Regions from separate parts of the Brooklawnia propionicigenes genome, predicted to be linked through region 2. Evidence: predicted binding sites of a transcription regulator. Region 2 holds the regulator's gene; the other holds the start of a gene.
The links. Region 2 encodes HrcA, which represses chaperone genes, less so after heat shock. Its sites were predicted from a motif close to TTGGCACTCGNNNNNNNCGAGTGCCAA; they were not measured.

Region 1: a site for HrcA is predicted at 6,612-6,638, ahead of groL (chaperonin GroEL). Genes of this name have one in related genera too.

Annotation. Positions count from the first base shown of each region.
Region 1 covers NZ_AP028056.1:1,854,718-1,870,444, reverse strand. The annotation lists gene QUE25_RS08470 (DUF3027 domain-containing protein) at 1-763, opposite strand, end outside; gene QUE25_RS08465 (cold-shock protein) at 760-1,143, opposite strand; gene QUE25_RS08460 (hypothetical protein) at 1,341-2,306, shown strand; gene QUE25_RS08455 (hypothetical protein) at 2,309-3,157, shown strand; gene QUE25_RS08450 (NUDIX hydrolase) at 3,194-3,751, opposite strand; gene QUE25_RS08445 (copper homeostasis protein CutC) at 3,928-4,632, opposite strand; gene groL (chaperonin GroEL) at 4,828-6,447, opposite strand; gene QUE25_RS08435 (hypothetical protein) at 6,678-7,121, shown strand; gene QUE25_RS08430 (DUF3263 domain-containing protein) at 7,126-7,410, opposite strand; gene manA (mannose-6-phosphate isomerase, class I) at 7,723-8,913, shown strand; tRNA gene QUE25_RS08420 (tRNA-Thr) at 9,426-9,498, opposite strand; gene QUE25_RS08415 (hypothetical protein) at 9,580-9,717, opposite strand; gene QUE25_RS08410 (DedA family protein) at 9,914-10,714, opposite strand; gene QUE25_RS08405 (nuclear transport factor 2 family protein) at 10,776-11,141, shown strand; gene QUE25_RS08400 (ABC transporter ATP-binding protein) at 11,302-12,396, shown strand; gene metB (cystathionine gamma-synthase) at 12,555-13,727, shown strand; gene QUE25_RS08390 (DUF4032 domain-containing protein) at 13,738-15,126, shown strand; gene QUE25_RS08385 (hypothetical protein) at 15,123-15,488, opposite strand; gene cysS (cysteine--tRNA ligase) at 15,587-15,727, shown strand, end outside.
Region 2 covers NZ_AP028056.1:2,808,772-2,824,498, forward strand. The annotation lists gene QUE25_RS12990 (class I SAM-dependent methyltransferase) at 1-767, opposite strand, end outside; gene QUE25_RS12995 (cupin domain-containing protein) at 815-1,174, opposite strand; gene hemW (radical SAM family heme chaperone HemW) at 1,259-2,470, shown strand; gene QUE25_RS13005 (DUF3097 domain-containing protein) at 2,532-3,392, shown strand; gene QUE25_RS13010 (alpha-amylase family glycosyl hydrolase) at 3,462-6,584, shown strand; gene QUE25_RS13015 (inositol monophosphatase family protein) at 6,595-7,386, shown strand; gene hrcA (heat-inducible transcriptional repressor HrcA) at 7,462-8,475, shown strand; gene dnaJ (molecular chaperone DnaJ) at 8,489-9,703, shown strand; gene QUE25_RS13030 (16S rRNA (uracil(1498)-N(3))-methyltransferase) at 9,703-10,458, shown strand; gene QUE25_RS13035 (metallophosphoesterase) at 10,462-11,811, opposite strand; gene QUE25_RS13040 (diacylglycerol/lipid kinase family protein) at 11,941-12,879, shown strand; gene QUE25_RS13045 (DEAD/DEAH box helicase) at 12,893-15,616, shown strand; gene hisF (imidazole glycerol phosphate synthase subunit HisF) at 15,659-15,727, shown strand, end outside.

The sequences.
Region 1 (15,727 bases), 950 kb from region 2:
AGTCGAACAGCGAGTGGTCGATGCTGATGGTGTCGAAGACCGGCTCCGGCAGGCGGGCGACCCGCTCGTCCGCAACGAGATCAGAATGGCCGCCGCAGCCATGATCGATCGAGACCACCCGCGCATCGTAGGGGGAGTATTCGTTGGCGCAGGCGCCGAACAGGCGTCCGAGCGATCCTCCCAGCCGGACGAAGTAGCCGCAGGTCACGCACTGTCCGGGCGCCTGCTTGGCGGCCGGGCTGCCGGGTCCGGCGTCCGAATCCAGCCAGCGTTCGGCGGCCTCTTCGCGTCCGATCGGTGACAGGACGCGCTCCCGCCCCAGTCCGAGTTCGCTGACCACCGCGCGGGTCTGGGCCCACTCGGCCGGATCGCTGTCGGCGGCCAGCTCGCCGCCGCCGTAGCCGGGCTCCAGCCGGGGATCGTTGTCGGGGGTCGGCAGCAGCGTGCCCGGGGTGACATCACCGGGCATCAGCCGCTCGGCCCACGGCACCCACACCGGGGCCAGCAACGACTCGTCGCTGGGCAGCAGGACCACCTCGTTGACCGTGGCGTAACGGGCGCGCGAGGCACGAGTCATCGTCACCGCCCAGTGCCAGCCGTAGTAGCCGGGATGCGGGCAGTCGAACAGATGCGTCGCCTGCCGAGCACCGGCCTCGACCTTGCTGCCGAGGTAGTCGCCGACGCCGAAATCACCGGCCGCCTCGACAGCCGCGTCTCGAGCCGCGTCGAGGGAATCCGCGATTATTTGGTCTATTTCGCTCATAGCTCCAGCTCATCCGCAACGGCCCGCAGCATTCCAGCCACCTTCGCCGACTGCTGCGCGTTGGGATATCGTCCGTGCCGGTAGCCGTTGCCGAGGGCATCCAGCACCTTGATCAGATCTTCGAACATCACCGCGAGCTGCTCCGGCTTCTTGCGGGAAGCCTTCGACAGGGACGGCGGCAACTCGACCAGCTGAACCGACAGTGCCTGCTCACCTTTGCGTCCTTGAATCAAGCCGAATTCGACCTTCTGGCCGGTCTTCAGCGCAGTCACTCCCTGGGGCAGAGCGTCGGCGCGTACGTATACGTCGCCACCGCCGTCTTTGGCGATGAAGCCGAAGCCCTTGTCTGCGTCGTAGAAACGCACCTTGCCGCTGGGCACCGCAACCTCTCTCATTACTCGCATTCGGCACGGGTAGGGTAACCCGCGTCCATCACAGGATACCTGTCTGAGCAATCGGCGCGCACCCAGCTGGGGGCAGAACCAGCACGGCCCCACCGCGGCCTGATCCGATCTGGGCTCTTCCGCCCAGCGCGAGCACCGACAGGGTTGTCGTCCGGGCTTCTAGACTGGACGCCATGACGCAGGTGACTTCGACTTTCTTGGCAGGTGAGGACGAGCAGCCCGGCCAGCCGTTCGGCTTCGCCAGCCCGGCGGCTCCCCCGCTGTCGACGTCCGAGCCGCCGCGCGCGGTGACGCCTGGGCCGGTGGCACCGCCGCAGGATTTCGCCCCGCCGGCACAGCAGGTGGCGCCGCTGGACCAGATTGCCCCTGCCCCCGCCGATCGGCGCGACCCACACGAACCGCTGCTCGATGCGTTGCCGCCCGAGGCGGTCAGTGCCTGGGACCCGACCCAGCCGGTTCCGGGCAGCGCGACCAGCGATGCGCTCAATGCGGCGTCCGAACCGGACACTGCGTTGAGCCCCCAGCAACTCGGCTCGCTGCCGCCGCCTTCAGGCCTGCCCGTCGGAGCCCAGCCCTGGCCCGCTCCGGTCGGCACCGCTCAGCCGCAGCCGGGCGTTGGGGCACCGCCGGGCGCAGGGGCACAGCCGGGCGTTGGGGCACCGCCGGCCGGCCCGCAGACCATGCGTCCGGTCGCGCAGTCGCCCTATCCGACCGGGCCGTCCCCTTATCCGGCCAATCCGTATGCACCCGCGCCGTCGCCCTATGGACCGAATCCGTACGCGACGGGCTCGTATTCCCAAGACGGCTACTACCCGGCGCCCGGCGGCCCCAGTCGACCGCCCGCTCAGGAGGTTCCCCAGATCACCGGCTGGCTGATCGGGCTGCTGTTCGTCGGCATGCTGTGGAGTGGGCTGGCGCCGTGGGCGCTGCTGGGTGCGGGCATCCTGGCCGCGACCAACAATGTGCCCGGGCGGATCATGTTGCTGGTCTGTGCCGCCTTCACGCTGGTGGTGGCCTTCTTCTGGTTCCAGGGCTACTTCTATATCGACCAGTTGCAGAGCACGGCGCGGCTGCTCTGCTTCGTCTGCCTGGTCGGGCTGGCCATCACGATGCGTAACAAACCGCAGCGGCGGTACTAGCGGTGGGTTCGGACGCTTCGTCGGCCGCGACCGCTCACACGCTTGCCCGGCTCGGCGAGGACGAGTTGCGGGTGCTGGTGGCGCTCGCGGCCGGTGCCGACCCGTCGGCATTGCCCGAGTTCGAAGCCCTCGATGTGGCAGCTGTTGCCGATGAATTGCGTCGTCAGGGCCTTATCACGCAGACCGGGATGGCGGTCACCGATGCGGTGGCGCGGGCCCTGGGGCCATTCCCGGCAGGCCTTGCGCCGATCAGCGCCGAACCACTGGACGAGGCCACCATCACCGAGGCGCTCGGCCGGATAGGCGACGACGACCGCCGGGTCCTCGAACGGCTGGTCTGGGGTCCACCCCAAGGCACGGTCGGCAACGCGCAACGCGCGGTGACCTGGCCGGACGCCGCCTCCCCGATCGACCGGCTGCTGGCATTGCGACTGCTGCGTCCCGTCGATGAGCGCACCGTGATCCTGCCGCGCGAGGTCGCCCTGGTATTGCGGGGCGGGCGGATCTTCGACGAAAACGGCGAACGTCCCGCGTTGCCTCGCGTTCAGGCGGCGAGCACTGATCGCCGGCCGGCGGGGGCCGCTGGTGCGTTCGGCGAACGGCAGTCCACGGACTGGCGTCCGGTCTTGGACACAGCCGCCCAGAGTGACCTGTGGGTGCAGCTGGCGTACGCCGAAGAAGACGGGACGCTGACCAGCGCGATCGTCCGGGTGCTTTTCGTGGCACACGGCTCGGCCTATCTGGTGCGCCGGGCCGGAGCACGGCTGACAGTCCCGACCGGCAGGATTATCTCGGCACAGACACTGGAGCCCGTCGTCATCAACGACCCGCCGCTCGAGCAGAGGAACTGAGCGACGCCCCGAGTCCCGCGCCGAAGTCCGATCTGCTCAGCGATGGCCTAGGCGCACCGGGACGGTGGACTCCTCGACATCCCCGAAATCGATGAGCTGGGTGGCGATCGTGGCCGCGATCAGGCGGGGCAGTTCGACGGGCCAGACGATCTTACCCACCAGATCGGCCACGGTGAACCATCCGAATCCGGCGGCCATGGTCACCTTCTCCTCGGCTGTGAACCCGGCGGTGTCCGGCTCATAGCGAGCCGGCAGATCGAGGACGAAGAAGTCCTCCCGCTGCACCAGAACCTGATCCGAGTAGCCATGATGCACGACTCGGCGGGCGACCGGCCCGAAGAAATCGCCCGGATCGACCAGCAGACCGGTCTCCTCGGCCAGTTCGCGGGCGGCCGCCTGCGCGAAGCTCTCACCGATGTCCAGACCGCCACCCGGAGTCACCCACCACTGCGACCCCGGGATACCCGGATCGCAATCGGAAGCGAGCAACACACGTCCTTCGGCACGCACGACCACCCGGGCCGCCTGACGCCTGCGCACGCGGCGCTGAGGCGGCGGAACCGCGACCATCGGGCGACGATCTGGATTGTTCATGGGTCCAGGCTAGACGCGAAGCCGCGGCCGCCTGACCATCGCCCAGCCTGTGCATCGTGGAGCACTCGATGCCGAAGCCGAGACTGCCGCTGTCCACGGCGCGTCCGACCCGCACCTTTGACGTCCCGGGGGCGACGCCTGCCGACCGGCTTGCCCGACCATCAGGTTGGTTCCAGCTAGCTGGCCCGCCGGACATGCTCGGAGTCCAGCAGGATTCGCCAGCCGCGCACCAGCGACGGATCCACGTCGGCCGCGAACGAGCCTCCGGTGCGCACCTGGGGACCCACCTGGAAGGCCCGCACCCCGGCCCGGCTCAGCCAGGCGACATGCTCGGGCACCAGTCCCCCGCCGGCCAGGATCAGCCGGGCATCCTCGGGATCGGCTCGGGCCCGCAAGACCAGATCGTCCAACCCGATCTCCAGGCCGCGGCTGGACCCTGCGGTCAGGATCTGATCGAGTCCGCGCATACCCCTCAACCGCGCCCAGGCCTCGTCCATGTCGAGGCAGCGGTCGATCGCGTGGTCGAAGGTCCACGGCCAGTAGCCGTCGTCGGTCAACGCCGCGACGATCTCGGTGTCGACCTGCGAGTAGCCATCCAAGAATCCGAGGACGAAGCCCTCGGCGCCGTCGCTCAGGTAGTTCGACGCCAGCCCACGCAGCCGGGTCACTTCGCCACCGTCGGACCGGTAGCCATCGCGCAGCCGCAGCAGCGGCCGGATCGGGATCGTGCAGGCGTCCCGCACACGCCGGAACGCTGCCGGTTCGGGGCAGCGTCCCTGCCCGGTCAGCTCGCCGACCATCATCAGCCGGTCGGCGCCGCCTTCTTCCGCGCGCCGGGCATCGTCGGCAGTGAGGACGACCACCTCCAACAGGCCAGACATGTCACCATGATGCACTGTCAGCGCGCAGACCGACGCGCGACACCCCCGGGCTTCGGGCTCGTCGGCCGCGCGCACCTCCACCGCACTCCGACCAAGACCCGGCGGCGGCCGGTGGACGCGGGGACGGGCATGCAGGAGGGGGACGGCTCCCGAAGGAACCGTCCCCCTACTGAGGCAATCAGGACTGATCGCGGATCAGTACATTCCGCCCATCTCGTCGCCACCGGCGGGCATCGCGGGAGCCTTTTCGGGCTTGTCGGCGATAACAGCCTCGGTGGTCAGGAACAGACCGGCGATCGACGCCGCGTTGGCCAGTGCCGAGCGGGTGACCTTGGTCGGATCCAGGATGCCGGCCTTGACCATATGCACGTACTCGCCGGTGGCCGCGTTCAGGCCCTCGCCGGCCGGAAGGCTCCTGACCTTCTCAGCCACGACGCCGCCTTCGAGACCGGCGTTGGCGGCGATCTGCTTCAGCGGCGCGGCGGCTGCGTACAGCACGATCTGCGCACCGATCTGCTCGTCGGCGCTGAGGCCCTCGAGGTTGGCGTTCTTGGCGGCCTGAATCAGGGCCACACCGCCACCGGGCAGCACGCCCTCTTCGACGGCAGCCTTCGCGTTGCGGACGGCGTCCTCGATGCGGTGCTTGCGCTCCTTCATCTCGACCTCGGTCGCAGCGCCGACCTTGATCACTGCGACGCCGCCGACCAGCTTGGCCAGCCGCTCCTGCAGCTTCTCGCGGTCGTAGTCGGAGTCGGAGTTCTCGATCTCGGTGCGGATCTGCTTGATCCGGCCCTGGATCTGCTCCTTGTCGCCGGCGCCTTCGACGATCGTGGTGTCGTCCTTGGTGATGGTCACCAGGCGGGCCCGGCCGAGCATGTCGAGCTCGGCGTGGTCCAGCGACAGACCAACGGTCTCGCTGATGACCTGGCCACCGGTGAGCACCGCGATGTCGGCCAGGATGGCCTTGCGGCGATCGCCGAAGCCCGGAGCCTTGACGGCGACCGACTTGAAGGTGCCACGCAGCTTGTTGACGACCAGGCCGGCCAGGGCCTCGCCATCGACGTCCTCAGCGATGACCAGCAGCGAACGGCCGGTCTGCTGCACCTTCTCGAGCACGGGCAGCAGGTCCTTCAACGAGGAGACCTTGCCGTCCACGATCAGGATGTAGGGATCCTCGAGGGTGGCTTCCATGCGCTCCGGATCGGTTACGAAGTAGCCGGAGATGTAGCCCTTGTCGAAGTTCATGCCCTCGGTGAGCTCGAGCTCCATGCCGAAGGTGTTGGACTCGTCGACGGTAATGACGCCTTCCTTGCCGACCTTGTCCATGGCCTCGGCGATGATCTCGCCGACGCTGGAGTCGCCGGCGGAGATGGAGGCAGTCTGAGCGATCTGCTCCTTGGTCTCGACCTCGGTCGACATGGCGGCCAGCTGAGCGATGATCGCGGTCACGGCCTTGTCGATGCCGCGCTTCAACTCGATCGGGTTGGCGCCGGCGGTCACATTACGCAGCCCCTGGTGCACCATCGCCTGAGCGAGAACGGTGGCGGTCGTGGTGCCGTCTCCGGCAACGTCGTCGGTCTTCTTGGCGACCTCTTTGACCAGCTCAGCGCCGATCTTCTCGAAGGGATCGGAAAGCTCGATCTCCTTAGCGATGGACACGCCATCGTTGGTGATCGTGGGGGCGCCCCACGACTTCTCCAGGACGACATTGCGTCCCTTCGGCCCAAGGGTGACCTTGACGGCATCGGCCAAGGTGTTCATGCCCTTCTCGAGAGCCTTACGGGCTTCCGAGTCGAATTCAATGAGTTTTGCCATGGTTCTGTGGAAAATCCTTTGGCATCAGGGGCCAGGCCCCGTTGGTTGTCTAGTGGTCGCTACGACTCATGGCTGCCGATGCCCGCGACGGACGACCTGAAGGTCTCACCCGCACCACGACTCGAAGCGGTGGCACTCCTCGTGTTGGAGTGCCAAATTCATTATTAGCACTCGGGCCCCGAGAGTGCAAACAATCGGGGCGGCCAACAGGCAGGCCATAGGCTGAACCCATGGCCACCAGCCGCAACCACCAGCTGCGCGCGATCGCCAACTGGGTGAACCTGTCGACGCCGCTGGGCTTCGCCGTGGCACTGGCAGGACGCGCGCGTCCGCGTCGAGGTCCGGCCGGCCTGTGGATCGCCGAAGGCTATCGTCTGGGATTTCCGGTTGCCGGGGCGTTCACCATCGGCTGCGTGGTGATCGTCCCCGGTGGCACGATCGACCGGCTGCTGGCTCGGCATCCCAGGATCGTGGAGCACGAGGCGGCGCATGCCACGCAGTGGGCGGTCTTCCTCGGGTTGCCGTTCCTGCCGTGCTATCTGGCCGCCGCGGCGTGGTCGAAGTGGCGCACCGGAACCGGGTACGCGTCCAATGTGTTCGAAGTGAGGGCCGATCTTGCCAGCGGCGGCTATCCGGTAGCCGGAGAGCGACCTCGTCCGGACCGGAAGGCCTGAATCATCAGCGATTGGCGAGCCTGGAGGCCGAGCGGGTGCGCTGGCGCTGCTCGCGCAGCCGGCGGAGCCGCTTGACCAGCAATGGGTCGTGTTCGAGAGCCTCGGGACGATCGATCAGCGCATTGAGCAGCTGGTAGTAGCGCGCCGCCGAGAGGTTGAATCGCTCCCGGATCTCGGTTTCCTTGGGAGCTCGGGCCTGCCACCAGCTCTTCTCGAAATCCAGGATGGCCATCTCGCGCTCGGTCAACGACCGGGCCTGCGGATTGAGATTGTGCGCTGCTTCGACCATGCGGCGATTCTACAACCGGGAATCACACCGATGTGATTACCTGCGCGCATCGGTGTCCGGACGCTGGGCCTCGGCGCTCGGGTAGCTTGCACAACGGTGCTCGGGCGGCTTGAATGACGATGCTCGGGCGGCTTGCTGGCCGATGCTCGGGTCGCACAGATCGGCGCTCAGCGTGGCTCCTGGCGGCAACCCGAATGGCCGTGACACGGACGCGATGAGTAGGATGGGTGATTGCTTGGTCACACAAGCGCAGCCGTCACCCCATCGGCGGCAGCCTGTGCAAGGCGGAACGTATCTATACAGGGAGGTGGGATGCATCCGCTGACCGGAAGCATCAAGCGCTACGACTGGGGATCGCCCGACGCGATTCCCGCCATTCTAGGCATTCACCCGGACGGACGTCCGCTGGCGGAATACTGGTTGGGCGCGCACCCGAGCGATCCCGCGACGATCGATGGCCATCTCCGGCTCGACGAGGCCATCAAGCAACACCCGTGCCTGGTCGGTGATTCGGCCCGGCTGGAGTTCGGCGGGCATCTGCCGTACCTGATGAAACTGCTGTCGGCCGGGCGTCCTCTCAGCCTGCAGGCGCATCCGAACCGGATGGATGCGCGGGCGGGTTTCGAGCGTGAGAACCAGGCCGACATCCCACTCGACGCGCCCGAGCGCACCTTCAAGGACCCATGGGACAAGCCCGAGCTGATTGTCGCGCTCACTCAGTTCGATGCCCTGGCCGGTTTCCGCGATCCCGCCCTGACTTCGGCACTCTTCTCGCGCCTGGGCATCAGCCCGGTGTCCGAGCAGGTCTTCGCGCCGCTGCGCCACCGGGGCGGACGAGCCGGGCTGGCCGAGGTTTTCATGAACTGCCTGGTCTTGGACGATGACCTCAAGGCAGCGGTCACCGATGTGGTGGCTGCTGCGGTCAACCACACCGACGACGAAGGCGAGCTGGGCGAGTTCGCGCGCACCGCAGTGCTGCTGGACGAGCATTTCCCCGGCGACCCGAGCCTGCTCGCGGCGCTGATGCTGACCCGGCACACTCTGCAGCCCGGCGAAGCCCTCTACCTGCAGCCGGGGGTCTTACACTCCTATCTGAGCGGCACCGGCGTGGAGGTGATGGGCAACTCCGACAACGTCTTGCGCGGTGGCCTCACATCGAAGCACATCGACCCGTCCGCGCTGGCACAGGTCGTGACCTTCACCACCGAGCCGATCCCGGCGATGCTGCCCGAGCAGGAGCTGCCCGGACTGTGGCGCTACCCGACCGACGAGCGCGCGTTCGTGTGCTGGCGGCTCGACCTCGTCCCCGGACGCATGATCGAACTGCCCGGCGAGCTGTCCGGTCGGATACTGCTGGCCACCAGCGGTGAGATCGGTGTCTCCCAGGGCCAGGACGGACTCGTTCTCAAGCACGGCCAGGCGGCCTTCCTGGAGGCCGGCTGCCAGGCCAAGGTCAGCGGCAACGGCCAGGGCTTCCTGACCGCCACCGGCCTGGACGCCTGATCCCTGGCCTGGTCCATCGGCACCGGCCCAGTTCGCTGGCTGTCCACCCCGCTCGCCGTGCAGTTCGCTCGCCGTAAGTGAGTTCGCTCGCGTTCCAACAGAAGCAAACTGCTCTACGGCGAGCGTTTGCTACCGACGGCGAGCGGTTAGTACCGACGGCGAGCGTCTGCCCCGCCCCTCGTCCAATTCGCTCGCCATAAGTAAGTTCGCTCGCGTTCCAACAGAAGCGAACTGCTCTACGGCGAGCGGTTTGTACGGACGGCGAGCGCCTTGTACCGACGGCGAGCGTCTGCCCCATCCCTCGTCCAGTTCGCTCGCCATAAGTGAGTTCGCTCGCGTTCCAACGGAAGCAAACTGCTCTACGGCGAGCGCCTAGTACCGACGGCGAGCGTTTGGGATGAACGGCGAGCGCCTAGTACCGACGGCGAGCGAACTGGCGGAGGATTGCTGGAACAGAGCCAATGGCACATGACTGATGGCACACAACTGATGAAACACAGCTGACGGAACAGAGCCCCCGGAGGGAGTCGAACCCTCGACCTTCCGCTTACAAGGCGGGTGCTCTGGCCGCTGAGCTACGGAGGCGTGCGCCCAAGAAAGGCGCTTGACTATTCTGCCCGGACGACGCCCCTGCGCGAAATCCGGCCCGATCGCAAAATGAGCAAACTAAGCACGCTCCAACTGGAGATCAGCGTCCGAGACAGCTTGCTGCTGGCGTCGGGTGAACAGCACCGACACGATCACTCCGCTGGCCAGGGTGACCAGTCCCGCAACCCAGACGGGCAGCTCCGATGGCGCGTTCATCTGCAGGGCGGCAAACAATACCGGCAGGCCGATCACGAGGGTACAAAGCTTCCCGACGCTCTCCAGTGCTCTGCGGCGCCTGTGGTTCGGAGTCTGACTCTGTGGGGTTCCCATGGGAAAACGTTAAGCCAACTCTCAGCATGTTTACGCCATTGACACGGCATTTCGGGGGATGCCCGGGAGAACCCTGAGAATCTCAGCCCTTGCGGCTACTGCGCATGAAGGTAAGCGCGACCACGGCGACCACCAGCGCGATGGCGACGTAGTTGGCGAACTTGCTGTAGAACTCCAGCACCTTGACCGCCGGCTCCCCAACCAGATAGCCGAACGAGAAGAACCCGATCAGCCACAGCAGGCAGGACGCGAAGTCGAGCATCATGAACTTCTTCCAGCTCATCCCCTGTGCCCCGGCCAGCACGAAGATGACCGCGGTCAGCGGCAATGGAATCGGCACATAGGCGACGAACATGCCCACCCAGCCGAGCTTGTTGGCCCAGCGTTCTGCCCGGGCGTAGTTGCGTGCGGCGCGCTGCGACTTGCCGGCCCACACCTCGATCATGCCGCGTCCCCACAGTTTGCCGGCCCACCAGTACGTCCAGTCCAGCTTGATCGACATCAACGTGCCCAGCAGGATCGGCCAGACGAACGGCAGATCGGTTCCGACCCGGACCACCGACCCGAGCAGCGTGGTACCCGATCGAGAACCCAGCAGCCCGACCAGCCAGGGCAGCCGGTCGGGTGAACCCAGCAGCCACGCCCGCAAGGGCAACATCGCGAGGCTGAAGAGACCCAGGAAGCCGATCCACGACATGCAGGCGATATCGGTGCGCGTCGGCTTACGCCGCCACGGCATACCCGGATCGTCCCACCATTCGCGCTCGGGCTGTTTGTCACCGGCCGCATCGGGCCGGACCGCTTCTCCGGGCAGCGCGCCGGCGTCAACCGGGTCGACAGGCTCGTCGTGCCGGGAGATCTCTGTCGGACGCTCATCAGCCACCCAGCGAGCTTACCTGGCACTCGTGCACGGCTGGACCGTCCCAAACCTCTAGGCTGACTCCATGAGCGATCAGACCACGGCATTCGCCGAACTGCTGCAGATCAACGAACGAATAGGGCAGGCAGAATCCGACGCCGACAAGGCCTGGTTCGAGCACCTGCTGCACGAACGGTTCACCATGCGCCGCCCCAGCGGCCCCCTGTCGACCAAGGCCGACTTCATCTCGGGCCTGGCCACCGGCGCCAAACGCCAGACCACGATGCTCGATCTCGAACTGCACGGACGCTACCGCGCCACCGCCCGCTGCACCGTCGAGAAATGGGCGCTGGCCGACCCCGAGGCCGTCCAGATCTTCGACAATCTGCGGGTCTTCATCCGCGAAAACGGACGCTGGCAGCTGATCACCTGGCTGGCCGAACCCATCTGATCCGCCCCTCCCGCGCCGCCGGCACGGATTCGATATGCGAAACGACTTTGCAATACCCCGCAACCATGGCATCCTGTCCGGGAGGACGAGGTAGTCCTTCGTCCTTCTACCACGGATCGTTGGGCACGTTCCTGCCCATAGAAAGGATGGTGGCACAGGCATGGCCACAGTCAGTTTCCGAGAAGCAGTACGCATCTATCCCGGAGCCGATCACCCCGCAGTCAATCACCTGAACCTCGAAATCGGTGACGGCGAGTTCATGGTGCTCGTCGGCCCTTCAGGTTGCGGCAAGTCGACCTCACTGCGAATGCTCGCCGGGCTCGAGGAGGTCAACTCGGGTTCGGTATGGATCGGCGATCGGGACGTCACCGACCTGCCCCCCAAAGACCGCGACATCGCGATGGTCTTCCAGAACTACGCGCTGTATCCGCACATGACCGTCGCCGACAACATGGGCTTCGCGCTGAAGATGCAGGGCGTCGCCAAGGACGAGCGCGATCGCCGTGTGCAGGAGGCAGCAACCCTGCTCGGCCTGACCGAACTACTCGCCCGCAAGCCGAAGAACCTGTCGGGTGGCCAGCGTCAGCGCGTCGCGATGGGTCGCGCGATCGTCCGTAATCCTCAGGTCTTCTTGATGGACGAGCCGCTGTCGAACCTGGACGCCAAGCTGCGCGTCCAGACCCGCACCCAGATCGCGGCCCTGCAGTCGCGGCTGGGAGTCACCACCGTCTATGTCACCCACGACCAGGTCGAGGCCATGACGATGGGCGATCGGGTGGCCGTCATGAAGGACGGCCTGCTGCAGCAGGTCGACAACCCGCTGGTGCTCTACGATCGCCCGGCTAACCTCTTCGTGGCCGGCTTCATCGGTTCACCCGCGATGAACCTCATCAAGGCCGACATCGTCGATGGTGGGGCGTCGGTCACCGGTCATGTCATCCCGATCGACCGCGCGGTGCTCGACAAGGCGACCGGCAACACGGTGATCGTCGGCATTCGTCCGGAATCCTTCGAACTGTCCAGCGACACGGGCATCGGCATGCACATCTCGGTCGTCGAGGAGACCGGCGCCGACTCCTACCTGTACGGCACCCTCACCGAGAACGAGGACGCCGCGCTGGCCGGCAACGAACCGCAGATCGTCGCCCGCGTCACCACCCGGACCCCACCGACGCGCGGTGATGCCGTCAACCTGCGCGTCGATCCGGCCGCGGTGCATGTCTTCGACACCGAAACAGGAGCCCGCCTTTCCTGATCGGTTCCTCATCGATCCAGAGCAGACGGCCGCGGACGCACAGCGCCACCGGCCGGTCTGCCAAGGCGGTACTTAGTGGCAAACAGCGGGGCTCTCGGCAACGGGAGCCCCGCTGATCATTGCTCTGCGTGGTCGGTCGGAGCGCTATCTTGGCAGCCATGGACCCGACGATCTCCCAGCTCGGACGCGGACTTCGCGCCGGTCTCGATTCCGATACCGCGTTCTCTTCGATCGTGCCCCCGATCTATCTGGGCACGAACTACGCATTCGCGGGGCTGAACAACCCGCCCAGGTACGACTACAGCCGCTCGGGCAACCCGACCCGCGACCTGCTGGGTGAGGCGATCGCCACCTTGGAGGGCGGCGCCACCGGCGTCATCACGTCGTCGGGCCTGTCGGCGCTGACACTGTGCTTCACCGCGCTGGTCAAGGCCGGTGGACGCGTCGTCGCCCCGCACGACTGTTACGGCGGCACCTGGCGGCTGCTCAATCATCTGGCCGGGCTCGGTCATTTCACGGTCGACTACGTCAATCAGACCGACCCGCAGGAGCTGGCCGCCGCGCTGGAGACACCGGCCGACCTGGTCCTGATCGAAACCCCGTCCAATCCCCTGCTGCGGTTGGTCGATCTCCAACCGACCATCGAGACGGTGCATGCCGCGGGCGCGCTGGCGGTGGCCGACAACACCTTCTGCTCGCCGCTGCGGCAGCGCCCGATCGAGTTCGGCGCCGATGTGGTCGTGCATTCGACGACGAAATTCATCAACGGCCACTCCGACGTGGTGGGCGGCGCCGTCGTCGCCGCGGACGAGGATCTCGGTGAGCATCTGAAGTTCTGGGCGAATGTCATCGGGGTCACCGCGGGGGCGTTCGATTCCTGGCTGGCGTTGCGCGGGCTGCGCACCCTGGACGCGCGGGTGCGCGTCCACGACGCGAACGCCGCCGAGATCGTGGCTACACTGGCCGGCCATCCGGCGGTGACGGCGGTCTACTACCCCGGACTGGCCGAGCACCCGGGTCACGAGATCGCGGCCCGCCAGCAAGACAGCTTCGGTTCGATGATCAGCTTCGAGGTCGTCGGCGGCCTGGCCGGCGCCACCGCCTTCTGCCGGGGCCTGCGGGTCTTCGACATCGCCGAATCGCTGGGCGGGGTCGAATCGCTGATCGCGCATCCGGCGTCCATGACCCATGCCTCAATGACCCCCGAGGTGCAGCTGGCCGCCGGCATCACCCCGGCGCTGCTGCGACTGTCGGCGGGCATCGAGCCGGCCGGCGATCTGGTGGCGGACGTGCGCGACGGCCTGGAGCGAGCTCTCAAGGTCGATCAGTAGGCTGGAGGGCGTGCCCAGGTTCTTGTCCGCCACGCCGAACGTGCAGTTGCTCCCGCTTCCGTGGGATACGCCGTTGGCCGATTGGCCCGAAGAGAATCTCGTCGCGCTGCCCCGAGGCATCTCACGCCATGTTGTGCGGTTCATCGGAGTCGGCGACGAAGTGCTCGCCGCGAAGGAAGTCAACGAGGATCTGGCCCTGCACGAATACCGGCTGTTGCACGATCTGGGCCGGCTACAGACGCCGGCGGTCGAGCCGGTCGGTGTGATCAGCGCCCGCCGCGACGCCGAGGGCCAGCCCCTCGATCCGATCCTGCTCACCAAACACCTCCAGTTCGCGCTGCCCTACCGGTCGCTGTTCACCCCCGGCGTCCGCAATGAGACGGTCTCCCGGCTGCTGGACGCCATGGTCGTGCTGCTGGCGCGGCTGCACCTGATCGGACTGATGTGGGGCGACGTCTCACTGTCGAACATCTTGTTCCGGCGCGACGCCGGTGAGTTCGCCGCCTATCTGGTCGACGCCGAGACCGGTGAACTGCACGACAAGCTGACCGACGGCCAGCGCCAGCACGATCTGTCGATCGCCCGGGTCAACATCTTCGGCGACTTCTGCGACCTCGAGGCTGGCGGGCTGCTCGACGAGTCGCTGGATCCGCTCACCATGGTCGAGACCATCGATGCACGCTACAACGAGCTCTGGAACGAGCTGACCGGCGCCGAGGAGTTCAGCGGCTCCGAGCTGCACCGCATCGAGGGCCGCGTCCGCCGGCTCAACGCGCTCGGTTTCGACATCGCCGAACTCGACATCAACACCTCGGCCGACGGCCGGACCGTCCGCATCCAGCCGAAGGTCGTGGACGCCGGCCACCACTCCCGCCGGCTGCTGCGGCTCACCGGGCTGGACACCGAGGAGAACCAGGCTCGCCGGCTGCTCAATGATCTCGACACCTACCGCATGCGCCGCGGGCTTCAGGGGCTGGACGAGGCGGTCGCCGCCCACCGGTGGCTGACCGACTTCTTCGAGCCGGTAGTCAATTCGATCCCGACCGACATGATGGGCAAACGCGATCCGGCGCAGATCTACCACGAACTGCTGGACTACCGCTGGTATCAAGCCCAGCGCGAGCACCGCGATGTGCCGCTGCTGGAAGCTGCCCAGGGCTACATCCGTGACGTACTGGCGAACCTGCCGGACGAGGCGATGATCTCGATGGGGCCTGGCGTGCGGACGCTGGCCAACCCGTACGATCCCTCGCTCGGCTTCCAGGACGATCCGCTCAGCGAGCAGCTTCCCCCGGTGATCGACCCCTGGGAAGCCGAGGCCGATCAGATCGACCCGGCAGAGGCATCACATTTTGATATCGATGCCCTGCGGGCGCGCGCCAAGGACAACCCGGCCTAGTCTTCGTCCAGATCGTCTTCGTCGACTTCATCGGAGTCATCGGCGGCGAAGTCGTCCTCGTCCAGGTCATCCTCGTCGGCTTCGTCCGAGTCATCGGCGGCCGTTGTCGCCGCCGGGCTCGCCAGCATCGCAGCCATCGCATCGGAATCGAGAGTGAACCAGCCGCCCGTGCTGACCACCGTCGCCGCCGACGCAGTGATCTCGAAACCGCCGGCAGCCTCGCCGGCCGTATCGTCCGGCTCTTCGAAGAACGGATCGTACTCTTCGCCGGGGACGATCGGGCGTGGGCCGGAGTCCACGCTGGCGCGCACTTGGTCACCGATCGAACTGGTGCGCGGACGATGCTTACGGATCTGAGCCATGATTCCTCCACTGAAGTATTGAATTCAGCGTCTGCGAGCATAGTCGGCGGCCCTGAGCGTGCGCGACAGGCCCACGGTTGACAAGTAAACTCCACCCTGTGAGCTTTCATCTCTTCGACGAACGTATCGGCGCGGTCACCGAGTTCATCCCCCTGAACCCGGGAAAGGTGTCGATCTACCACTGCGGTCTGACGGTGCAGTCGGCCCCGCATCTGGGACATATCCGCAAGGAGGTCGTC
Region 2 (15,727 bases):
GCGCGGAAGACCTTGCGCATCGCCATGATGCGCTGCCGGGCCTGCGGGTTGCGCCGCACATTGTTGAAGAAGCGCAGCGCGCCGCGCAGGCCCTCGTCGGCGATGATCCGGGTCGGGCTGAGCAGCTTCATCGGATGGTGATCGGTCCATTCGATCTCGAAGCCCGCCTCGGTGACCAGTTCGGTCCAGGCCCTGGTGGTCAGGGGACGGGCACCTACCTTGATGGTGCGCGACAGCGCCTTGGAGATCTGGTCGACCACGGACTGGTCGACGTCGTCCGGTTTCAGGGAAAGCTCATGCAGCCCCCAGCGTCCACCCGGCGCCAGCGTGCGGAAGACCTCACGGGCGATCGTGGACTTGTCGGCCGCCGACTGCATGGTGAGCATGGCTTCGGAGATCACCACATCCGCGCTGCCATCGGGTAGGCCGTTGGCGCGGGCATCGCCTTCACGGACTGCCGCATCGTGGTGCCCGGCGAGCACCGCGGCGATCTGGCGGCGGGCGTCCTCGTTCGGGTCGACTCCGGTATAGGTGGCGTAGCCACCGTCCAGGACGAGCTGGGCGGTCCGGCCGATGCCCGGGCCGAGCTCGACGACCCGGTCGGCGGAGGAGATCTGCAGGCTGCCGAGCAGCCGGCGGGTCAGGTCGATGCCGCCGGGACGCAGCACCCGCTTGCCCATCTTGGCCAGCAACCAGTGGCCGGCCGCGCGGTGTTCTTCGGAGGTCGTGGGGCCGCCGGTCTTTTCCGAGTACGTGGTTTCGGTCATGGGATCCACTCTTTTCTGGGAGGTTGTCTTCTGCGCGGGTGCCCGGATCAGTGCTGTGCGGAGGAGTCGTGTGCGGTGGTGTCCACCATCACCAACTGCATCCGGCAGTCGGTGAGCGCGGTCAGCGCATGACGGGCATCGGGCGCCAGATAGATGACGTCACCGGCGTGCAGGATGTTCGACCGGCCTTCGACTTCGAAGTCCATTTCGCCGTCCAGCAGGGTGACCACGACCGCTCGCGGGGAGGAGTGCTCGGTGAGCAGTTGGCCGGCGGCGAAGGTGAAATCGACCACCCGCAGCAGGGGATTGTTGACGATGACCCGCGATGTGGTCGATTCGGTGACGACGGGAAGCTGCTCGTTGATATCGAGAACGACGGTGGATTCGCTGACTGCGGTTGTGCTCATAAGAAGAAGGCTAGCCTAAGCAGTATTTATTGTGAAGTGTCGTTCAGCTGGAACCGCTCGTCGCGGTGACATAACTTCGGTGGTATGCCTTCCGCTCCGCCACCTGGTGATCCGGCTCCCGCCGACGGCGCGCTGCCCGCCTCGGCATTGCGCGAGGTGACCGGGCGCCCGCTGAGTTTCTATGTGCACGTGCCGTTCTGCCGGGTGCGGTGCGGCTACTGCGATTTCAACACCTACACGGCCGATCAGCTGGGCCCCGGCGGCGGGCCGGACGCGTGGCTTGCCGCGGTGCATTCCGAGATCGATCTGGCCGCCCGGGTGCTGGGCGAGCAGGCACCCGAGGTCAGCACGGTCTTCTTCGGTGGTGGCACCCCGACGCTATTGAGGCCATCTCAGTTGACCGAGGTGCTTGCACATATCGCCGGGCGCTTCGGGCTTCGTCCCGGCGCGGAGGTCACCACCGAGGCCAACCCGGAGACTATCGGCCCGGCCGAGTTGGACGCACTGCTGGTCGGGGGCATCAACCGGCTGAGTCTCGGTATGCAGTCCGCTGTCCCGCATGTGCTGGCCACCCTCGACCGGGTACACACCCCCGGGCGCGCGCTCGAGCTGGTCGGCCTGGCCCGGCAGGCCGGGTTCGGCCAGATCAGCCTGGATCTGATCTATGGCACGCCCGGCGAGCGGCCGCAGGATTGGCAGGCCAGTCTGGACGCGGTCATTGCCGCAGATCCCGATCATGTCTCTGCCTACGCTCTGGTCATCGAGCCCGGCACCGCGATGGCGCGCCGGGTGGCCCACGGCGAGATCCCACCGACCGACGACGATCGGCAGGCCGACTACTATCTGATGGCCGAGAACCGGCTGAAAGCGGCCGGCTACGAGAACTACGAAGTGAGTAACTGGGCGCGTGATCGCTCCCACCGGGCGCGTCACAATCTTGCCTACTGGCGGGGCGACAACTGGTGGGGGGTGGGCCCGGGCGCGCACTCCCATGTCGGCGGGGTGCGCTGGTGGAATCTGCGGCATCCGGCGCGTTATGCAGCTGCGCTGGAGGCTGGCCACAGCCCCGCCCAGGCCCGTGAGGTGTTGGACGCGGACACCCGCCGGATCGAGCGGGTGCTGCTCGAACTGCGGATCTCCGACGGGTTGTCAGTCGAGGTCCTGACGGCCAGCGAACGTGGTCGGTTGCCCGCGCTTGCCGCTCGTGGCCTGATCGAGCGGGAGGACGAGCGCATCAGGCTGACGCTGGATGGCCGGCTGCTGGCCGATGCGGTCATCAGAGACCTGCTGGATTGAGACCGCGTTTGTTCGCGCGTCCTGTCCGGATCCGGGCGCCCGGGCTACTAGCCTTCCGCAGGTGGGACTCTCCAATGATCGCTATGGCCGTGACGTGCTCGACCCGAGGGCAGCGCGCAACCGGCGTCCGCAAACCAAGGACATCCCGATGCGACTCGGGATGGTGGTCGAGGACCCGGGGTCCGGATTCGTCGGGGAGATCATGGGCTGGGAGAACGGCCTGGTGATCCTGGAGGATCGCCGGGGAAAACGACGCAGCTTCCCGGTCGGCCCCGGGTTCTGGCTCGACGGCAAGCCGGTTGCGCTGCGGATTCCGCCCCGTACCGGGTCCACCAGGCGCTACACCGCCTCGGGCGCCCGGGCTGTGCCGGAGGGCAAGGCCAAGGTGGCGCTGCCCAGCCGCATCTACGTCGAGGGTCGCCACGACGCCGAACTCGTCGAGAAGATCTGGGGCGGCGATCTGCGCCACGTCGGGGTGGTCGTCGAATACCTGGGCGGCATCGACGATCTGGTCGCGATCGTGGCCGAGTTTCAGCCCGAGCCCGGACGCCGGCTAGGCGTGCTGGTCGACCATCTGGTCAGCGGCAGCAAGGAGACCCGGATCGCCCAGCAGGTCGCCCACGGTGGCTACGGCGACGTCGTCCAGATCACCGGGCACCGGTTCATCGACATCTGGCAGGCGATCAAACCTGAGGTCATCGGCATCAAGGCTTGGCCGCAGGTGCCCCGCGATGTCGATTTCAAGAAGGGCACGCTGGCCGCGCTCGGCCTGCCGCACTCCGATCAGACCGACATCGCGCATGCCTGGCAGTCGATGCTCGGGCGGGTGCACACCTTCCGCGATCTGGATCCGGACTTCAATCGCGAGGTCGAAAAGCTCATTGACTTCGTCACTCAGGACCATCTGGATGAGATCGGCTGACCATGTCGCATTGCGGTCGGCTGGATCAAGCCGAGCCGACCAGCCGCGAGTTACGTTATCGTCGACCTTATGACCGAAAACGGAGCTGAGCAGATTACCCCAGCCGGGGGCGAGTCTAACCACACCAGTTGTCAGAAGACCCCCACCCCACCCACTCGAAGTGAGCAGGCGCCCGCTGCCGATCCTCGCGACGAGCAGACCCCCTCTGCCGAGGATGAGACGCTGCCCGTTGAGGACGACCAGGCGCAGCCCGAGGACACCCCGACCGCCGGTGCTGAGCCGCAAGAAGCTGAGCCGCAGGAAGCCGAGGATCAGCCTGCCGAGATCCAGGCTGAGGATGCCCAGCCCGTGGACGCCGGGGATACCCAGACCGTGGACGCCGAGGACCAGCCCGAGGGCGTCCAGGTTCAGCCTGCCGACGTCCAGCCAGACGAAGAGGAGCAGCCCGCACCTCCCGAAGACGCGCAGACAACTCCCGAGGACGCGCAGGCCTCTACCGAGGATGAGTCGGCCCCTACCGAGGAGCCGTCCCCGCCCGCCCAGCGCGCGAAGACGCTGCCCGTCGAGGGCGTGCGGCCGCTGTCCAATGAAGGCGAGCACGCACCTGCAGCCGAGGGCGTCCAGACGCTGCCCCCCGAGGGTGAGGAAGTGCTGTCCGTCGAAGATGTGAAGACGTTGTCCCACGAGGACGTGGAGGCGCTGTCCGAGCAGAAGCTGACAACCCCGGCCGACCGCCCCTACGTGCCGCCCGCACAGGACGATTCGGTCACGGCGTTCGCCCCCGAGATGTGGGAGCTCGGCGGCTGGCCGCTGGGAGCCACCTTCGACGCCCAAAAGAACATGACATCGTTCGCTGTCTATGCCCCGAAAGCGACGCGAGTAGCGATCGAACTGTATGACGAGGAGATCGGGGCCGACGCCACCCACCGGTTCGATGCGGTCAAGGGGGAGGACGGTGCGTGGCGCAGCCAGCTGGTCGGCGTGGTGGCCGGACAGCTCTACGGCTATCGCGTCTGGGGCACCAACTGGGATGTGGACCCCGACTGGCAGCCGGGTTCCCTGGCCGGTTTCATCTCCGATCGGGATTCGGAGGGCAACCATTTCAATCCCAACAAGCTGCTGCTCGACCCCTATGCCCGGGAGATCAGCCATGTCCCGCTCAGCCCCCGCATCCTGAAGGCCGGAGCCGACCGGGGCGTGTTCGCCACCGGCGGCGGCGACTACCACGGCAGGGTGCGCCGCAGCGTCGATTCCGGCCGGTTCACCCCGAAGGGCGTGGTCATCAGCGACAACACCGGTACGGGGGAGGCGCCGAATCGTCCCGCTCAAGATGTGACGATCTATGAGGGTCACATCAAGAACCTCACCATGCATCCGTCGGCAGCCAAGCTCGGCGATCTGCTGGCCGGCGAGGAACTGTTCGACGACGTGCGCAATCTCCCCGATGAGCTGCGGGGCACCTACGCCGGTGCGGCCTACCTCGCGCCTTACCTCAAGGGCCTCGGCTTCACCACGCTCGAGCTGCTCCCGGTGCACGAGACCGACTCCGATCAGGTGGGTGCGGTCAATGGCACCACCAACTTCTGGGGCTACCAGACGATCGGTTTCTTCGCGCCGAACCGCGACTATGCCCATGACAAGTCGCCGGGCGGCCCGACCCGTGAGTTCAAGGAAATGGTGCGGACGTTCCACGAGCACGACGTCGAGGTCTACCTCGACGTGGTCTTCAACCACACCGCCGAGGGCGGAAACTGGGACCACGACATCGATTCGGCGGCGTTCACCAGCTTCGGCGGATTCGCGACCACGCACTACTACGATCTGACCTCCGACGGGTACATCGTCGACGGGGCTACCGGGTCGTCCAACCAGACGAACTTCTCGACCCGGGCGATGTGCGATGTCGTGATGAATTCGCTCATCTACTGGCATGACGTCATGGGCGTGGACGGCTTCCGGTTCGATCTGGCCACCGTGCTCGGACGCTTCCCGTCAGCATCGGACAAAGAGGACTGGGGCGGCAGGCGGCGCTTCTTCAACGCCCACCCGCTGTTGCGGGAGGTCGTCGACTGGGCCGATGATCGCGGTATCGAGGTCATCGCCGAGGCCTGGGATCTGTGGGGATATGAGGTCGGTAATTTCCCGTCCGGGTGGGGAGAATGGAACGGCCGTTTCCGCGATGCGGTGCGCCACTACCTGAAAGGCGACGGCAATACCCGCGCGTTCATCGAACTGTTCAACGGCGACTGGCTGCATTTCAACGACAATGCCGGTCCGCAGAAGTCCATCAATTTCGTAACTGCCCATGATGGTTTCACCATGTTCGACCTGGTCAGCTTCAATGAGCCGATCAACGACCAGCCCTTCCCCTTCGGACCCTCGGACGGCGGAAGTCCGCAGAACAACTCCTGGGACTCGGGCGGCGATCAGGCGCTGCGGCGCACCCGGTGGCGCAACAACTGGGTGACGCTGATGTGCGCACGCGGCGTCCCGATGGTGGTCAGCGGGGACGAGTACGGCCGCACCCAGAACGGAAACAACAATCCGTGGAATCTCAACACCATCGGGATGTGGAACAACTGGGCCCAGCTGTCGTCCAATACCCCCACCCGGCTGCCGGTCGACCCCGACAATCCGGAGCTGGCGTCCTATTTCGATGTGGTGGGCGAATGCGATTCAGCGCCGAATGTCAACCCGATGTTCCGGTTTGCCCGGTTCACCGCTCGGCTGCGCGCATTGGATGTGACCTTGCGCCAGAAGACCTGGGGTTCGGGAAAACTGGATTCCGACAACGTGAGCTACCTGTACTATTGCCCCGACCTTTCACGGGAACCCGGCTTGACCGACCGGCAATTGACGGTGCTGATCAACGGCGCCGGTGTGGGTGGCACCGATTACCTGGTCATGATCAATATGTACACGTCGCCGGCGGTGTTCAAGGTGCCGGACTCCACCGAGATCTCGCGCCGCGACCTCAAGTGGCACCGCCTCATCGACACCGCTCCGTGGGCCGAATCGGTCGGCAACTGCTGGCCGCCGGCCGATGGGGACGTGATTGAAGGCAGCTATACCGTAGAGCCGTGGTCGATCGCGGTCCTGGCAGCGGCGTCCGATCAATCGCCCGTTTTCGACTACCGGGGTTTCCCTGCTCGCCGCCGTCGGCGGTTGGACGCTGCCGCGCTGGCTGAATAGGCGGTGAGGAATGGTAGACACGCACGACGACATACTCGAACTGATGGTCGAGGTCGCCGATCGGGTGATCCGGCCCGGGTTCCGGGCGCTGAGTGGCAACGACATCGACGAGAAATCGCCGGGTGACTACGTCACCGTGGCCGATCGGGAATCCGAGAAGTTGCTGACCGCCGCGCTGCTGGCGCGCAATCCTGGCTGCCTGGTGGTGGGGGAGGAAGCCAGCTACGCCGATCCCTCGATTCGCGAGGGCCTGGGCGTGGCCGACCTCGCGTACACCGTCGACCCGGTCGATGGCACCGGCAACTTCGTCAAGGGATCGCCCGACTATGCCGTGATGATCGCCGAGATCCGTCGCAGCGAGGTGACGCGCTCGTGGATCTGGCAGCCCGAGGCGGGACGCGCCTATGTGGCCGAGCGCGGTGCGGGGGTGACCTGTAACGGTGAGCCGATGACCAGGGTCGAGGCACACCGCCCGGCGCGCGCCGGCGGAGCCAGCAGGGTCTGGCAGTGCTTCGATTCGGCGGACGGCTTCGCCGAGCCCGTCGGGTCGAATTTCTGCGCCGGGTTCGACTATCCGCAGCTGCTTCGCGGGGAGGCCGATTTCTTCGTCTACCGCAGGCCGATGCCGTGGGACCATCTGCCCGGCCTATTGATGGTGCGCGAGTTGGGCGGCGCGACCGTCCAGGTCGACGGCCGGGGCTACGGCCCGGGCAGCCAACGTGTTCAGGCGATCTGTGCGTCGACCGATGCCGGGCTGGCCGACGACGTGGCCGGACGCTGGGATCCGCCTGAGGCCCATTGACTGGCGTCCGCCGGCACGCGGGGTAAGCTTGGCACTCGGAATTGTGGAGTGCCAGCGACCAAGGAGGGGAGAACGATGGACGACCGGAAGCTGAGAGTGCTCGGCGCCATCGTCACCGATTACGTGGCCACCCGCGAGCCGGTCGGCTCGAAGGCCTTGGTAGAGCGTCACAGCCTGGATGTCTCCCCGGCGACCATCCGTAACGACATGGCGGTCCTGGAGGAGGAGGGCTATCTCGCCCAGCCACACACCAGCGCCGGGCGCGTCCCCACGGACAAGGGCTACCGGCTGTTCGTGGACCGGCTGGCGACCGTCAAGCCACTGTCGAGCGCCGAACGACGGGCGATCTCGAGTTTCCTGGCCGGGGCAGTCGATGTCGACGACATCGTCCATCGCACCGTCCGGCTGCTCGCCCAGCTCACCCGTCAGGTCGCGATCGTGCAGTACCCGGCATCCAGTTCTGCGACCGTGCGGCATGTCGAGGTGATCAGCCTGAGCAGCGATCGGGTGCTGGTGATTCTCATCGATTCCACCGCCCGCATCGACCAGCATCCGGTGACGCTGAGCGAGTACACCGAGGACGAACTCGAGACCTGGCGCGGCCGGCTCAATGCCGCCGTTGCGGGCCGTAAGCCCCAGCAAGCCGACGCCGCGCTCGCCGAGCTGGCCGCCGAACCGGAGTTCGATGAGGCCGGGCTCGGCCTGATCGTGGCAGCGCTGCGCACCATGTTGGCCTACGACCCGTCCAATGAGGTCGTGGTGGCGGGCATGCCCAATCTGATGCGCTACGGCGCGTCCTACCAGCAGGCGATCGGCCCGGTGGTGGATGCGCTCGAAGAGCAGGTGGTGCTGCTGCGTCTGTTGGGCGATGCGGTCGCCGAGCATCCTGGTGAGGTGACGGTGCGTATCGGCCAGGAGAATCCGTACGTCCCGTTGCACAGCACCTCGCTGGTGGCAAGCGAGTACGGTTCCGACGAGGTCTGGGCTTCGCTGGGCGTGGTCGGGCCGACGTCGATGGACTATTCCTCAACGATCTCCGCCGTGCGGGCCGTCGCCCGTTATGTCGGCAGATTCCTGGCAGAAGGATGAACGAGAACAACTGATGAGCAACCCTGATTACTACCAGGTACTGGGCGTGCCCCGGGATGCCAGTGCGGAGCAGATCAAGAAGGCTTACCGCAAGATGGCCATGAAGGTGCATCCCGATGTGGCCACCGATGCGGACGCCGAAGAGAAGTTCAAGCAGGTCAACGAGGCCTACGAGGTCTTGAGCGACCCCAACAAGCGGGCCGTCTTCGACCGGGGCGGTGACCCGATGGGTCACGGCGCCGCCGGTGGTGATCCGTTCTCGAGGATGGGTGGCTTCTCCGGCTTCAACGCCTACGCCGGCGGGCAGGGCTTCGACATCGGCGATCTGTTCGGCGCGATGTTCGGCCAGACCACCGCCAGCCGCGGGCCGAAGTCCCGCGTCCGGCGCGGCCAGGATCAACTCATTCGCACCAAGCTGACGCTGCCGGAGGCTGTCTTCGGGGTGACCAAGCCGGTCACCTTCGACACCTACGTGCTGTGTGATGCCTGCAACGGCTCCGGCTCGAAGGACAATCGCGAGCCCGTTACCTGCACCCGGTGCCAGGGACGCGGCGAGATCATCGTCTCGCAGCGCTCGATCCTCGGCGAGATCCGCACCTCGCAGCCCTGCCCGTCGTGCCAGGGCTTCGGGAACATCATTCCCGAACCCTGCCCCGAATGCTCCGGCCACGGCCGCATCTCCCAGCAGCGCACCATCAATGTCAAGATTCCCGGTGGTGTCGACACCGGCAACCGGGTTCACCTGTCCGGTCAGGGCGAGATCGGACCCGGTGCCGGGCCCGCCGGCGACCTCTACGTCGAGATCCAGGTGCTGCCGCACGATGTCTTCCGGCGTGACCACGACAATCTCGAAATGGTCGTCAGGTTGCCGATGGCGCTGGCCGCGCTGGGCACCCACATCGACATCGACACCCTGGAATCCGAGCTGCCCGACTGCCCCGAGGATCGCCGCAAGGTACACGTCGAGGTGCCGGCCGGAACCCAGTCGGGCACCCGCCTGGTCATGGCGGGCCACGGCGTGCCGAGCCTGCGGACCAACCGTCGCGGTGAGACCCCGCGCGGCGACCTGGGTGTCACCATGCTCGTCCAGACCCCGACGAAGCTGGACGCCGAGCAGCGCGAGCTGCTGGCCCAGCTGGCTCGGTTGCGCGGCGAGGCCGGTCCGGAGGTGCTGACCAAGCCGGAGGAGAAGGGCTTCTTCAACCGCCTCAAGGACGTCTTCAGCTGATGACCGACGCGCTCTACCTGGCCGATCTGGGTGCTGATCCGCGTCCCGGTGGCCTGGTGGAGCTTGGCGGCGATGAGGGACGCCACGCGGCGGTGGTCAAGCGCACCCGCGTCGGTGAGCAGCTGCTGGTGGCCGACGGAGCCGGACGGGCGATCCGCGGGCCGGTGATCGAGACCAGCAAGCAGGGGCTTGTGGTGCGCATCGACGAGGTGCTGATCGCCGCGCCGGGCAGGCACCGCTGGACGATCGTCCAAGCGCTGGCCAAGGGCGAACGCTCCGAGATAGCCGTTGAATCCCTGACCGAGCTCGGCGCCGACCGCATCATCGCCTGGCAGGCCTCGCGCAGCGTGGTCCGCTGGGACGCCCGGGCAGGTATCCCCGACAAGTCCGCGAAAGGCCTCGCCAAGTGGCAGGCGGTTGCCCGTGCTTCCACCAAGCAGTCTCGTCGATTCCGGGTGCCCGACGTCGAGTATGCGTCCACCGCCGACATCGTGGACGTCATTGCGGGCGCCGATCTGGCGCTGGTCGCCCACGAGGAAGCGACGATTCGGCTGGCGAGCGTCGACGTTCCGGCCACCGGTGAGGTGGTCGTCATCATCGGCCCCGAAGGCGGCATCAGCCCCGATGAACTCCGGTGCTTCGAGCAGGCCGGTGCCACGGCGGTGAGCCTGGGCGACGGGGTGCTGCGCACCTCCAGCGCGGGCGTGGTGAGTCTGGCTCAGTTGCAGGTGCTGGCCGCCCGGCAGGCAGGCTAGCTCTCAGATCCCGAGTTCGGCCGGTACCGTACGCCCGCTCGGCCGCAGTCCTGACAGATCGATATCGACCCGGTGGTTGCGGTCCGCGGTGGAGCCGAGCATGAGGTGGGCGCCGATGCCCAGCGACTGCCAGCGACTGCGGTAGATCCACTGCAGCGCAGTCGGATCGCTCACCCGCCAGAAATTCACCAGGTAGCCGCCCTCGAACAGATGGATCAAGCTGTAGCCGCCGGGATAGGCGGCGCAGGCTGCGTTCTCCAGATAGCGCGCGTTGGTGTCGGCCAGATCGGCGCGGTCGCGGCGCATCCGGTGGGTGTGCCCGGCCAGGTGCAGAAACACCCCGGGCGCCTGGCGTTCGATCAGCTGCAGCCGTAGCCGGTCACGCCCGCGCAGCATGAACTGCGGTCCTGATGCCGACGACCATGCCGCATCGGTGGTGACCGGGTGATGCGTGGTCGCCAGGGTCGGACGCTGCGGGTCGGTCTCCAGCTCGGCCATGATCTGGGCGTACTGGCCGGGAAGGATCCAGCCGCCCCCGGACCCGCGGGTGGAATCCATCGCGAGCACCCGCAGCCCGCTGGGCTCCGATACGGCCTGGGCCTGCTGGTAGCCGACGAAGTAATCACCAAAAGGGTCGTCATCACGCCTGGGATGATCGTGGTTTCCCCGGGTGGCGACCCAGTCGACCAGTTCGGTGCCGTAGCCGTCCAGCAGCTTGCGGGCGATCCGGTTCTGTTCGGGGGTGTTGTCGTAGGTGATGTCTCCGTTGGCGATCAGCAGCGGCCGGCCATGGCGGCCGGTCAGTTCGTCCAGCGCAGCGGCGCACATCATCCGGGGGTAATCCGCCTGATCCGGCCGGGGACAGACCGAGGTCGGCAATGCCCCGAGCACGATGCCCTGCCGGCGTTCGCCGATGTGGATGTCGTTGACCACCGCAACCGTGGTCAGATAGCGGCCCTTCGGCACGGTCAGCGTCGTGAACTGGCGGGTGCGCTCGCAGCACCCGACGACCCGGGTGGGACGCAGCGCGGCCGCGGCCAGCTTTCCCTCCGACGATGCCTGGAACTGGTAGGTTCGGCCCGGCTCGAGACCGGTGATCTCCACGACGTGGTAGACCCGTGGGGTCGGATCCTCGTGTACCAACTGCATCGGGCCGCCCACCGGGCCGATGGCGACCTCGGTTCCGACGGCGACCGGTTTGGGGATGGCGATGCCCAGCCTGGCTGCATGGGTGACCCAGCTGATCACGACGCTGGTGGGGGTGACGGTCAACACTTCGAGATCGGTGGCCAGCACCCTGCCCCGGGTAAACGAGTCGGCTGCTGCTGGTGCATCGATGGTGGCAGTGCTCAACTGGTAATCCACAGACCCTTAACCTACCCCCTGGGCGTTCGAAATACCGATTTGGTTCCGCAGATTGCCGCTCACGCCCCGAGCAGAATCGTGCCGCCCACCAGCCCATTCACGGTAGATTCCCCACCTATGGCAGGTGTTCAGCGTCGACGGCATGTCGTGACCGTTGTCGTCAATCCTCGATCGGGACGAGGGCGCGCGACCCGCCTGCTGCCCAGGGTACAGGCGGCCCTCCAGGAAGGCCTGCCCGACTCCGAGCTGCGGATCATGCGCACGCGTTCGTTCGACGACGCCCGGCAGCTGGCGCTCGCTGCGGTGGCCCAAGCCGCACCGGCCGAAGCAGGCCGCCGTCCGGATGTGCTGGTGATGATGGGCGGCGACGGGATGGCGAGCCTGGGACTGAATGCCTGCGCAGGCAGCCACATCCCATTGGCGATCATTCCCACCGGCACCGGTGACGATTTCGCGCGCGGTGTGGGCATCCCGCGCAAACCCGCCGAGGCGGTTCAGGCGATCATCGCCGGGCACACCAAGATGATCGACCTGGCGCTGGTCACCGGCGACCTCACCGACGGCCACAAGCAACGATATGTGGGCTCGGTCGTCTCCACGGGCTATGACGCGAAGGTCAACTATCGGGTCAATCACGCGAAGGTGAGATCGTATGCGTGGTCGCTGCTCGCCGAGATGGCGCAGCTGCGGCCGCTGAACTACCGGTTGACGATCGACGGCCGGCCGTTGCATACCCGCGCCGTGATCGCCGCGGTCGGCAACGCCGGCTACGTCGGCGGCGGCATCCATCTGTGCCCGGCCGCCGATGTGACCGACGGTCTGCTCGACATCATGATGATCGGGCCGGTCAGCCGATGGACGCTGATCAGACTCTTCCCCCTGTTGTTCCGCCCCGGTTTCGTCAAGCATCCGGCGATCACCCAGCTGCAGGCGCACGAGGTGATCGTCGACGGGGACGGGCTGGTGCCGATGGCCGACGGCGAAGAACTCGGGGCCACCCCGTTGCGCATCAGCTGCGTGCCGTCGGCACTGACTATCGTGGTGGGTAATGACTGAACCGGAGGCAGGGCTGGCCCACGTGGTCGCGCAGTTCGCTGCGGGCTACTCATTTTCGTTTGACGACTTCCAAACCGACGCCTGCCTGAAGCTCGCCTCGGGACATGGCGTGCTGGTGGCCGCCCCGACCGGGTCGGGCAAGACCGTGGTGGGGGAGTTCGCCTGCTGGCTGGCGTTGCGGCAGGGCACGAAGTGCTTCTACACCACCCCGATCAAGGCCCTGAGCAACCAGAAGTTCCATGATCTGGTGGCCCGGCACGGTGCAGACAATGTTGGCCTGCTGACCGGTGACACCTCGATCAACTCCGAGGCGCCGATCGTGGTGATGACCACCGAGGTGCTCCGCAACATGATCTATGCCCGCTCGCGGACCCTGTCGGGGCTTTCCTCGGTAGTGATGGACGAGGTGCACTATCTGGCCGACCGGTTCCGCGGCGCCGTCTGGGAGGAAGTGATCCTCGGGCTGGCCGATTCGGTTCAGCTGGTCGCGCTGTCCGCGACGGTCTCCAATGCCGAGGAATTCGGCGAGTGGCTCGATGAAGTGCGCGGCGAGGTCGATGTGGTGGTCAGCGAACGCCGCGTCGTCCCGCTCTATCAGCATGTGCTGGTGGGCCGCAGACTGTACGACCTGTTCGCGGGGCAAGCACCCACCGAAGTACCGCTGCCGCAGTCCCGGGCCGATGTCAATCCGGAGCTGCTGCGGCTGGCGAAGGCCGACGCGCGGGTCACCCGCGATGACTCCCGGCGGATGCGTGGCCGCCGGGTGCGCGGCAAGATCGAAGCGCGGCAACGCGCCAGTGGGGAGGGCGTCATCCGGGCACCCCGGCGCGACGGCGCGGTCGAGGTGCTGCAGCAGCAGAATCTGCTGCCCGCGATCTTCTTCATCTTCAGCAGACAGGGCTGCGACCAGGCAGTTCGCCAGATGCTGGGATCCGACATCCGGCTCACCGACCGTGCCGAACGCGAGCAATTGCTGCAGATCGCCGCGAAACATGTGGGCATGCTGACCGCGGCCGACAAACGCGCGCTCGACTGGGACACCTTCATCGAAGCCCTCGGACGCGGCATCGCCGCCCATCACGCCGGACTGCTGCCGGTCTTCAAGGCGATCGTGGAGGAAGGTTTCGTCAAAGGTCTGGTGAAGGTTGTCTTCGCCACCGAGACACTGGCGTTGGGCATCAACATGCCGGCCCGCACAGTGGTGGTCGAGAAGCTCGTGAAGTACAACGGCGAGACCCACGCCGAGCTGAGCCCCGGCGAGTACACCCAGCTGACCGGCCGGGCCGGACGACGCGGTATCGACGTCGAAGGTCATGCCGTGGTGTTCTGGCAACCGGGAATGGACCCGCGGGCACTGGCCGGGCTGGCATCGCGGCGAACCTATCCGCTGAAGTCGAGTTTCGCGCCGACCTACAACATGGCGGTCAATCTGGTGGGGTCGATCGGACGGGTGCGCGCCCGCGCGCTGCTGGAGCAGAGCTTCGCGCAGTTCCAGACCGACCGGCGGGTGGTTGCGATGGCCCGGCAGGCCAGCCGCGATGACGAGCAGGCCGAGATCTTGTGGGCGCAGGCGGAGTGCGACCGCGGCGATTTCCGGCAGTACGCCGAACTGCGCGACCGCATCGGGGCGCTGGAGGCCGAGGCGGCCAAGGAACGCAAACGCGATCATCGCGCCGAGATCGCCGGATCGCTGACAGACCTGGAGGCCGGCGACGTCTTCTGGATCCCGGCCGGCAAGCATCAGGGCTGGGCCGCGGTCATCACCCCCGCGGTGGCGCATCAGCCCTGGCCGACGGTGATGACGGCGGGACGCCAGATCGTCCAGCTGGCCGACCGCGACGTCACCCAGCCGGTCACGGCGATCTCGCGGGTGCGGGTGCCCAAGAGATTCGATGTTCGCTCGGCCGCCGACCGCAGGCAGCTGGCGAATTCGCTGGCCGCGCGGGCCGAGTCGCTGGGTGAGCGCCCGGTGCGGACCGGCCGGCCGCGAGCCGACGCCGAACTGGCCGATGAGATCGCCGAGCTGCGGGCTCAGTTGCGCGTCCACCCGTGCCATGACTGCCCCGATCGGGAGGAGCACGCGCGGGCCGCCGAGCAGGCGTTGCGGTTGACTCGCGGTCACGAACGCACCCGGGCCAAGGCCAAGGCGCGCGCGCAGTCGATCGCGAATCGCTTCGACCGGATCTGCGGGGTCCTCGATTCCCTCGGTTACCTCGACGGGGACCGGCTCACCGAGCGCGGCGCCATGCTGACGCGCATCTACAACGAGCTTGATCTGCTGGTGGCCGAGAGCATCCGGGACGGCGTATTCGACGACCTCGAGGTGCCCGCACTGGCGGCGGTGCTGTCGAGCCTGGTCTACGAGTCGCGCGGCGATCAGCAGGGCCAGATGCGCACGATGCCGGACTCGCCCAGCGAACAGGCGCAGAGCCGGGTGCGCCGGATCTGGCGCGATCTGGGGATTGTCGAGCGCGACAACCGTGTGGAGCGCACCCCGGCACCCGATATCGGTTTCGCGGACGCCGCCTACCAGTGGGCATCGGGAGTGGGCCTGGCCGCGGTGCTCGACTCGAGCGGGCTGCCCGCCGGCGATTTCGTCCGCTGGGTGCGCCAGGTGATCGACCTGGCCGGACAGATCGCCCAAGCTCCCGGCACCGAGGCGCTGGCCCCGAAATGCCGCCAGCTGGTCACGGTGATGCGCCGTGACATCGCCGACTTCGCGGTCGACGAGGACTGACCGGACGCCGCCGGCTGGCGTCGGACCGATAACCTGTGCGGTATGGCTGTGGCTATTCGCGTGATTCCGTGCCTCGACGTCACCGACGGTCGGGTGGTCAAGGGCGTCAAC